2 regions of the Pseudoalteromonas sp. 68 DY56-GL68 genome follow, and region 1 is predicted to be linked to the other one. Evidence: predicted binding sites of a transcription regulator. Region 1 holds the regulator's gene; the other holds the start of a gene.

What was found. Region 1 encodes ArgR, which controls arginine synthesis, uptake and breakdown. Its sites were predicted from a motif close to ANTGAATANNTATTCANT; they were not measured.
Region 2: the regulator ArgR is predicted to act here: its motif matches at 4,031-4,048, upstream of NYF15_RS03025 (aspartate aminotransferase family protein).

The regions. Positions count from the first base shown of each region.
Region 1 is NZ_JAOCZL010000008.1:218,426-223,737, reverse strand. Features, by position in the region: gene NYF15_RS06350 (ABC transporter permease) at 1-871, shown strand, start outside; gene NYF15_RS06345 (ABC transporter ATP-binding protein) at 868-1,911, shown strand; gene NYF15_RS06340 (Dyp-type peroxidase) at 1,974-2,873, shown strand; gene argR (transcriptional regulator ArgR) at 2,870-3,337, opposite strand; gene mdh (malate dehydrogenase) at 3,563-4,498, shown strand; gene ispB (octaprenyl diphosphate synthase) at 4,594-5,312, opposite strand, start outside.
Region 2 is NZ_JAOCZL010000006.1:485,538-490,849, forward strand. Features, by position in the region: gene NYF15_RS02995 (methyl-accepting chemotaxis protein) at 1-802, opposite strand, end outside; gene NYF15_RS03000 (YHS domain-containing (seleno)protein) at 1,204-1,671, shown strand; gene NYF15_RS03005 (cupin domain-containing protein) at 1,679-2,596, opposite strand; gene grxC (glutaredoxin 3) at 2,678-2,917, shown strand; gene NYF15_RS03015 (FMN-binding negative transcriptional regulator) at 2,964-3,395, opposite strand; gene NYF15_RS03020 (FMN-binding negative transcriptional regulator) at 3,575-3,847, opposite strand; gene NYF15_RS03025 (aspartate aminotransferase family protein) at 4,162-5,312, shown strand, end outside.

The sequences.
Region 1 (5,312 bases):
TATCATGGTTGAGCGCTTTAGCCGTCGCAATCAAGCTGTGTATGAGCGTCAATCTAGCGTTAATAGCGCAACACTTTATCGCTTAAAAGGCGGTGCTGCATGGGCTGCAAGCTTAGCTTGCTCAGTCGTACTGGTACTGGCTTTTATCTTGCCGGTTGGGGTGTTAGTTAAATACGCCGTTGTGTATGCGGATGAAGCATGGAATGGGGCATTTTTTAATTACGCTTGGCAAAGTTTTAAAGTAGCGATTGTGGTGAGCCTTGTAACCATTTTACTGAGCTTACTGGTCTTGTTTTATCAGCGGATTGCTAAACACGCTTACCCTTTGATCCCAGGGCGTTTAGCAAGTACTGGCTATGCTCTGCCAGGAACCGTGCTCGCCATCTCGGTATTGTTGCCTCTAACTCAATTAGATGATGCATTAAATAACTGGCTTGAGCCTTTTGGCTTATCGCCTGGGTTACTTTTGAGTGGCACTTTATTTGCGATGATATTTGCTTATGTTGTGCGGTTTTATGCGATTGCGCATGGGGCACTTGAAAGCAGCTTCTTACGTATCAGCCCGTCGTTAGATATGGCAAGCCAATCAATGGGGAAGGGGCCATTGCAAACTTTGCGTAAAGTTCATTTACCCTTGTTAAAACGCGGCATTCTTACCGCTGGCTTGTTAGTCTTTATTGAATGCATGAAAGAGCTGCCCGCCGCATTATTATTAAGGCCATTTAACTTTGAAACACTGGCAACCCATGTGTTTCAGTATGTTAGTGATGAGCAGTTGGAGCTTGCCTCAATTTCAGCGTTATTGATTGTTTTAGTGGGGCTTATTCCTTTGTATTTCGTTAATCGTTCGATGGAGCAAAATCACTCATGAGCCATTTAGTAATTAAAGACTTAGCTTATCAGTATAATGGCACTAAAGTCTTGAGTGGGTTAAACCTCAATGTAAAGCAAGACGAAATAGTGTGTTTATTAGGGGCCAGTGGCTGTGGCAAAACCACAACCCTAAAAGCAATCGCGGGAATTTTGCAGCCTGAGCAAGGTTACATGAGTATCGATTCTAATGTTGTGAACGATAATGGTTTTTTTGTTGCACCCCAAAAGCGCAATATCGGCATGATGTTTCAAGATTATGCGCTATTTCCTCATCTTACAGTGAGTGACAATATTGCGTTTGGTCTCAACAATATGAGTAAAGAGCAAAAACGTGAGCGAGTGAACGAGATGCTCACTTTAGTTAAGCTTGATGGTTGTGCCAAGCGATATCCTCACCAGCTCTCAGGTGGTCAACAGCAACGTGTCGCGATTGCCCGTGCACTTGCCTATAAACCAAGCTTGTTACTTCTTGATGAGCCATTTTCAAATATTGATACCCAAGTAAGGTTTGAGCTGATTGCCGACATACGTCGAATTATCAAAGCGCAAAAAGTTTCTGCGGTATTTGTTACCCATTCAAAAGAAGAGGCGTTTGCCTTTGCTGACACACTTGCTGTTATGCATGGTGGAAAAATAGCCCAACAAGGCTCTGCTGAGCAGTTATTTAGCCAACCTAACTCAAAGGTGGTTGCAGAGTTTCTTGGTACGGGCATATACTTAACGGCAAAAGCATTAACCGCAACTGAATATGAGACGGTGTTCGGGGTTGTATCGTCAATCAATGCAGGTAACCATGATTGCGTACAAGGTCAAATTTATGTGCGCCCTCATCATATTCAATTGTGTAAAGCAGAAAATGGCGATGCTCAAGGCTTAACTATTTTGCAAAGACGTTTTATCGGCACGCGTTATGTGTACCGTATTAATATTGCAGGGCAGGAGCTCGAAGTGGCCGCAGAGCAAGACCACGTTTTCTCGGTCGAACAGCCAGTAAAAATAAAAATAATGCCGCACACGGTCAATTTTTTTCGAGATTAAACATGATGTGAAATCCTAAATTGTTGATTGTGTGCCTGATAATGAATAGCTAAGGATTCACTATGGCGCAAGCGCAATCTGGGATTTGTGCTGAAGCAAACTTACATGGTTTGCACCTGTTTTTTAACGTCTATGATGGCCAAGATGAGTCATTACGAAAAAAACTAAAGCGTGTAAATGTAATACAAGACGAATTTTCTGATCAGTTTTCTGAGGCTATGCTGTCTTGTGTTGTTGCTGTTGGGGCGCAATATTGGCCGCATATATTGCCTGAGTTTATTCCAAGTCAATTACAGAGCTTTCCTAATGTCACACACAGTGAACATGTTGTAAGCGTACAACCGTTCGATTTATTTGTGCAAATCCGCTCTGACCGTGAAGACGTCAATCATTTATTTGCTCTGCAAATTTTAAAATTGTTTACACCGGATGTTGAACTGGTGGAGCAAGTTCGTAATTTTCGTTTTTTAGATGGGCGAGATTTTAATGGTTTTATCTACGCCGGCGACACGCCCCACGGAAGACAAAAACGCAGTACGGCACTAGTCAATAAACCAGGACATTTTGAAGATCAAGGTAGTTATATTCATGTGCAGCGGTTTGTCCACGACCTAACGGTGTGGCAGTACTTGTCTTTATCAGAACAAGAGCAAATAATGGGGCGTACTCGCCTTGATAATACCTTGGTTGTGCCGGCAATTGAGACGAGCCATGCAGTGAGATCAGAGCTTAAAGACGAGCATGGTCAGCCGCTATTACTCAATCAGAGTATGCCATTTGGCGACGTTCACAAACAGGGCATACTTATGGTGTCGTGTGCCGCGCAAGGTGACTCGTTTGAACATGTACTGAAAAGTCGTTTAGGGCAGGGCGAGCATTATGATCATTGGCTTGATTTCACACAAGCTGATATGGGATCGGCATTTTTCGCCCCGTCAGTGAATTTTCTAAAGCAACTTTAAACTGTATCGAATAAGGTTCGAACACGCTCAAGCGTAACGTCAATTTCAGAGACCTTTGCAGGGGCAATAAAAATAGTATCGTCACCTGCAATGGTTCCCAGCACACCGTCTGCTTTACCTAATGAATCAAGTAAACGTGCAATAAGCTGTGCAGCACCTGGACTGGTGCGAATGATGATCATCATTTCGTTATGCATAATGTCAATAACAAGCTGACGTAGTGGGCTTTTCGCTGTTGGTACGCCCATTTCAGCCGGTAAGCAATACACCATTTCTTGTTTCGCGTTACGAGTACGTACCGCACCAAATTTACTCAACATGCGCGAGACTTTACTCTGGCTGATATTATCGAAGCCTTGCTCTTTTAATGCATCTACAATTTCGCCTTGTGAGCCGAAGTTTTCTTCTTTTAATAACGATTTAAACGCTTTGATTAGTGCTTCTTGTTTATCTTGAGGTTGCATGCTGTCGTATCTTTATTCATAAAATGTGAGGTAATTCTACACAATTATGCATACTTATGCAGTATTTGTTTGAATTTGTCGGCCAAATGAAGACACTTTACAGCATAGTTTACAACTATGGTCGAAATTATATGCGAAATAAGCAGGATAAATTTGTTTTTAGTCGCTAATTTCATTATCTTTAGGGCCACAAGTATTTCCTACCTCAAATTACGGAGAATTCCAATGAAAGTTGCTGTTTTAGGCGCAGCTGGCGGTATCGGCCAAGCATTGTCTTTATTATTAAAAACAAGTTTACCTGCAGGTTCTGAATTATCGTTATACGATGTTGCCCCTGTTGTTCCTGGTGTAGCGGTTGATCTTTCTCACATCCCAACAGACGTTAAAGTTGAAGGCTTTGGTGCTGACAACCTAGACGATGCTTTAGTTGGTTGTGATATCGTTCTTATCCCAGCGGGTATGCCGCGTAAGCCGGGTATGGACCGTGCGGACCTTTTCAACGTAAACGCAGGTATCATCAAAACATTAGCTGAAGGCATCGTTAAAAACTGCCCTAAAGCGTTAGTAGGTATCATCACTAACCCAGTTAACGGTACTGTGCCAATCGTTGCTGAAGTATTCAAAAAAGCGGGTACTTACGATGCGAATCGTGTATTCGGTATCACAACACTTGACGTGATCCGTTCAGAAGCATTTGTTGCTGAGCTTAAAGGTTTAAGCGCTACAGACGTTAAAGTTCCAGTGATCGGTGGTCACTCAGGTACGACTATTCTTCCTCTTCTTTCTCAAGTGGAAGGTGTTACTTTCACCGACGAAGAAGTTGCAGCATTAACACCACGTATCCAAAATGCGGGTACTGAAGTTGTTAACGCTAAAGCGGGTGGCGGTTCAGCGACGCTTTCAATGGGTGCAGCTGCAGCTCGTTTTTGTATGTCTTTAGTTAAAGGCTTACAAGGTGAAGAAGTTGTTGATTACGCATACGTTGCAGTTGAGAACGGCGACGCAGCATACTTCGCACACCCAGTACGTTTAGGTAAAAACGGTGTTGAAGAAATCCTTTCTTACGGTGAGTTAAGTGCTTTTGAAGAGCAAGCTAAGAATGATATGTTAGCGACACTTAACAAAGACATCCAAGAAGGTGTTGATTTCATCAACGGTTAATACCCAGATGAAAATGGGGATATTCTCTAGTCGATGTCCTCAATAGTAAAAAAGCCTGCAATTGCAGGCTTTTTTGTGGCTCGAATAAATTGAGTTTAATGATCCCGTGCAACGGCGATACGGGCTAAACTCTCAAGTGCTTGCTTGTACGGTGTATCTGGTAAAAAGGCAATACAAGCAATCGCTTTGTCGGCTTCTTGTTCTGCTTTTTGCATCGCAAACTCAAGGGCTTTAGTATCAGCTAATGCCGTTAGAATGCTCTCTAAGTGGTCCATACCATTACCAAGCTCAATGGCTTCGCGTACTAGCTTAACTTGCTCTGGTGTGCCTTTTTGCATTGCGTAGATTAGCGGTAGGGTAGGTTTACCTTCAGCTAAATCATCACCAATATTCTTACCAAGTTGCGTGGCATCTGCATTGTAATCAAGCACATCATCAACAAGCTGGAAGGCGGTGCCTAAATGCATGCCGTATAAGTTTAAGGCATCAAGGGTGTGTTGATTTTGCTCAGTGATAATGGCGGCTAAACCGGTAGCAGCCTCAAATAATTTAGCGGTTTTGCTGTAAATAACCTGCATATAGCTTTGTTCTGTGGTGTCAGGGTCATTACAGTTCATCAATTGTAGTACTTCGCCTTCTGCGATGACATTCGTTGCATCTGCAAGTGTTTGCATAATAGGCATTTTACCCAGCCCAACCATTAACTGGAATGAACGAGTATAGATAAAATCACCTACTAATACGCTGGCTGCATTACCAAACTCTGCATTAGCAGTGGGTGTTCCTCTGCGCAGGTTAGATTCATCTACAACAT
Region 2 (5,312 bases), on a different contig from region 1:
CATATTCAGTGTTTTCGAGGTTAATTTCAAATTGACCGCTGCTGTTATTTGCTAGCTGTTTATATTTACCTTCATTAACCTCTGCTAATTGCTTAAAGCGATAATCTGCATGTTTAACATCCACCAGCACGTTACCACTGTCTTCAATGAGCATAAGATAACCGGTCTCACCTAACTTAATATTAGCTATAATATCTGTTAGACCTTGCAGAGATACATCCATGCCCTGAACACCAATAATCTGACTATTTTGTTTAATTGCTTTCACCGTTGATACAATCACCATATCATCAGCAGCCCAATAATAAGCATTCGTTCTTACTGTGCTTCCGTCAGCGGCTTTCGCTGCTTCGTACCATGGCCGTTTTCTAGGATCATAATTAGCGGTTACTTCGCCTTCTGGCCATTGAATATATCCACCTTGCTCATTCCCCATGTAAATATAAGCAAGGCCTGGATGCGTATCGCCAAAGTGGTCAAATAATGTATAAGCAGCTTGTTCTGTATCACTGCCAGACATATGCGCAAGTTTAACTGCATTGGGCGATTGCATATGTGTTTTAACGTCTTGTTTGGCTTCTAAAATAGCGGGGTGCGAAGCTAGGTAGTCTACATTTTTTTCAATCTCTGAAAAAAACATATTAATACCGTTATCTACTTGCTTTGCTTCTCGTTCACTTAATTGGGCAAAACCATCTAATGCCTGTTGCCTTGTTTGTGTGATGACTAAAACGGCGATGATTATTAATGGTAAAACTATTGCGGATGCAAATGACAGCTTTAACTTCTTAGAGATATTCATGATTTAAATCCAATGTATGACTCACAAGAATATAGTGAGTATCTTTATATTCAGCAAGTTATTAGATTTAGATTTCAATAAAATGAAAAAGTACTGTGTGAATTAAGTAGAGCGTCGTTGAACTTGAATATGGCAGTTAGTTGACACTGAAATGAACTGTACTAAATTTACCTATAGCATTTAACATAATTATAACAATCATGTTGAGTGCCATCCAACCAATATTGGCAGCATTCGCAGGATGCTAATGTGCTGCCTATTCTACTTTAACTGTCAAAGCTTGCTTTTTCTTCAAATTGTAATCAGGACTTTCGGACATATTTTCAGTAATGCCAGATATATTTAGTTCGTTGATTGTTCACTACTATGTTTCCTAAGTTAAACATAATTGGAGAATAACTATGAAACTTTACCACGCATTTAAAAGGATCGCTGCTGTCGCTCTTTTAGGTCTATCGTCTTTATCTTACGCTGGAAATGACACCGAAACAGATGAGAATGGGGTAATTTTAGCGGGTCATGATGTCATTGCTTATTTTAAGCAAAATAAACCTGTATTAGGGAATGCTAAATATACAGCGGTATACAATGATGCGATTTACCGTTTTCAGTCTGCTAAAAATAGAGATATGTTTAATTCAAACCCAGAGAAATACGCGCCTCAATACGGTGGTTTTTGTGCTTATGGCGTAACCTTTGGTAAAAAGTTTGATATTGATGGCAAAGCATTTGAAATCAAAGACGGAAAACTCTATGTAAATAAAAATATGGATGTTTATAAAGCATGGGCTGAAAACATTCCTAAACATATTAAAGAAGCAAATGATCATTGGCCAGACGTTGAAAATGTAAGTGCTGATGACCTTTAATTTATAGTTAGTGACCAACCATCGCACTTCTAACAGCACCTGGGGCTTCGCCTTGGTGCTGTTTAAACGCTTTTCTAAAAGCGGCTTCTGTCTCGTAACCACTTAACTGTGCTATTTCTGCAATACTAATATCACTACAAATCAGCAATTTACGGGCTTCTATTAAACGCCATTTAAGCAAATATTTCATCGGACTTAAGCCAACTAGTTTTGTGAACTTATCTGCAAAATTAGAACGACTCATTGAAGCTTTACTGGCAAGTGACGCTAAATTCCACGCATATTCTGGTTGTTGATGAATTGCATTAAGTGCTTTGCCTATACGATTATCAAACAACGCCACCAACATACCATTATTTAACTTACCAGCTTCAACTTGCTCTCTAAGTATTTCTATAAACACCAAATTAGAGAGTTGATCGACTATGGTATAACAGCCTGTGCGCCTTTGCTGTAACTCCACAATCATCATATCAATTAATTGCATTATTCTTGAATTACACGATGAACTTGTAGCGGGAATGTGTAAAAACTCAGGTAAAGCATCTAAAAGTGGATTAACTAGGGTGTGATTAAACTGAAAAAAACCACAAACCATATTCGTTGTTTCACCCGCCCCTTTTGCAGGCTGATTGACTAATTTTTTTGCTGGTTTAATCGGTGAGCTCGATATTATGTGTTGATGATCTCTTGGGAAAACAACAAGATCTTTTTCATTCAATACGATAGTTTCGTTCTCAAAATGCAGCCATGCTTGCCCTTTACCAATTAAATGAAATGGAATCCGGCGAGAGCCCGATGTATCAACAGCCCACGAGCCACAAAAATCACCATTAACGTATACTTCGGCCCTCAAGGACATTCGCTCAAGTAACACACTAAGCGGATCAGGATCATTTAAATAAATATTTGGACTTTCAGACATAATTTTAGCTACATGCAACATAGAGAAAAAATTAACACAGCTTAAACTAGCCACATCGGTTAAATCACTTAGGACTAACTCATGGCTAAGATCAAAATGTACCACAAAGACTATTGCCCATACTGTCGAGCGGCAAAGCAACTGTTTAAAAAGTTAGGTTGGCAATACACAGCAATAGAAATCTCAGATAACGACCGACTTTTTCAGGAAATGGTTTCACTAAGTGGTCGTAGAACTGTCCCACAAATATTTATTAATGATGAACATATTGGTGGTTTTGATGATTTTCAGCACTATGTTAAACAGCTAAGCCATAGCTAAATTAGCTTTAGCAATAGGAGAAGATACACGCTACAGCAAGTAAAACTTAGCTATTGATATCTTTTCCTATACCTACCTCAGTTTTCAACATATATGATAATAAGCTTTGCGCATCAGGATGCTTATCTTTTTTTAACCCTGCTACAACACCTTGTTGATCAGCTACTGATTTATGCTGGCCTAACTTTTCTTTTGCCTGAATTGAGTCAAGTTTGATTTTAATACCAACAATCCCTCGTAGTAGCTTCGCTTGATAGTCATCTGGCAGCAAATTAGTGTCGTTTAAAATACTCGGTTCGTATTGGCTAATTAACTCATCTAAGCAAGCTAAGGTATTGTCGTCATCAAGGTATTCAACCTTGCCTTTTGTATGAACTGCGGCGTAGTTCCACGTCGATACAGCGGGCTTTTCTGCATACCAAGTGGGTGATACATTATACCCAAACCACCTCAAGATACAGAATTCAGCGTTTCTCATGGGCTTAATGTCAAGGCGTTACTTTGTAAGAATGGCACTCCCTTTTAAGAAGTAACAACGCAGAGAGTAAGTTCTTGAGAAACGCCCTAAGGGTTGGTTTAAAAGCGATTTATTCGGCGTTATTGACTTTAACAAGGGAAAAACCATTCTTTTCAGTCAATGCCTTGCCTAAATCACTTTTAATTCCAACTGAAACTCGGATCTTGAGGTGGTTTGGGTATACGCGGACCATTAAAAACCACTAATACACGCGTATCTTGCAAGCTTTTACCATGACGATTCGCCCGTGACACATGACCATATAAAGTACCAAACTCACCTTCGTCTGGTTTATACACCAATGGCAAATGTGTGGCTTCAAATTCACTGTCTATCATCAGCGCAAAGCTATAGTTTTTTATAAATTGTGAGACTCGCTCTGGTGTCATTTTCCACTTGTTGGGTGTGTGCATGCTTTTCTCATATTGTTAAAATTGCTCTGATTGTTTGAATCTATCATTGTAATTGATAAAGAATTTTCTACTAGTCTTTACCCGCAACTTAAAGCACAAATAGTGTCATGCCCTTTAACCAATTCGGAAAACTAACAAATCAAGATACCGTTAAATTAGAGTAAAATAATTAAATGATAATTGTTTGCATTAACATTTAATGCATGATACCTTCCTAATTATCGGTACAGGGTGTTGCGGATTTTAATTAATTGGAGACGGAAAAAGCTTTTCTTGTCTCTTGGTTACTAAATCAATGTTAAAGGATATACAGAATGGAAAATTTTAAACCGCCGCAATATCAATGGATTAATGATTCTAACTATCAAACTAAAACCAAACAAACTGATGCCCCACTTTTTGGTGTTTCGCCAATGCAGGATTACTCACAATTAATGCAATTGGGTATAAGCACTCTAAGCGAGCGCATTAAAAAAGTTAATTCCCCGACCAGCGGAGTGCAACCTGCACAGTTGCAAGACGAATTTGCAGCCATTGATCTAAACACACCTTTAAGTGACATAAATCAAGTCCTCGAAGAGCTAGATCACCTTTATTTAAAACACGCGATATACTTCCATCATCCAGATTACCTTGCTCACTTAAATTGCCCAGTAATGCTTACATCCCTGCTGGCAGAGTTGTTTAGCTCTTCGATAAACACCGCTGTTGAAACATGGGATCAAAGTGCAGGCGCAACACTTATAGAACAAAAAGTGATTGATTGGACATGCCAAAGAATCGGTTACGATGAAGGCACAGACGGCGTGTTTACCACTGGCGGAACCCAGTCAAATTTAATGGCATTATTACTTGCACGTGAGTTGGCAGGCAAATTAGAACCACAAAGCCATACAAATATTACTTCAGGCTTAAGCAGTAATGCACATCGTTATCGCATTCTTTGTTCTGAATATAGCCATTTTAGTATTCAAAAAGCAGCCGCATTATTGGGTCTTGGTCATGATGCTGTTATCAGTGTTGCGTGTGATGAAAATCGCTGTATTGATACCCATAGCCTCGAAAACACATTAAATGAACTTCAAAGAGCAAATTTATTACCAATTGCGGTAATCGCCACGGCTGGTACAACAGATTTTGGCGCAATCGACCCGATAGCAAGCATTGCTCATTTATGTAAAAAGCATAACTGTTATTTACACGTCGATGCGGCTTATGGTGGCGCTTTGTTAGTATCACAACGCCATAACGAACGTTTGTTAGGCATTGATTTAGCTGACTCTGTCAGTATTGATTTTCACAAAACATTTTTCCAGCCAGTATGTTGCTCTGCCCTATTGGTTAAAGACAAGCGGTTATTGAGCTTTCTAACTTATCACGCCGATTACCTCAATCCAAAGGCTCAAGCACAAGCCGGCGTTCCTGATTTAATAAATAAAAGCTTACAAACAACGCGCCGATTCGA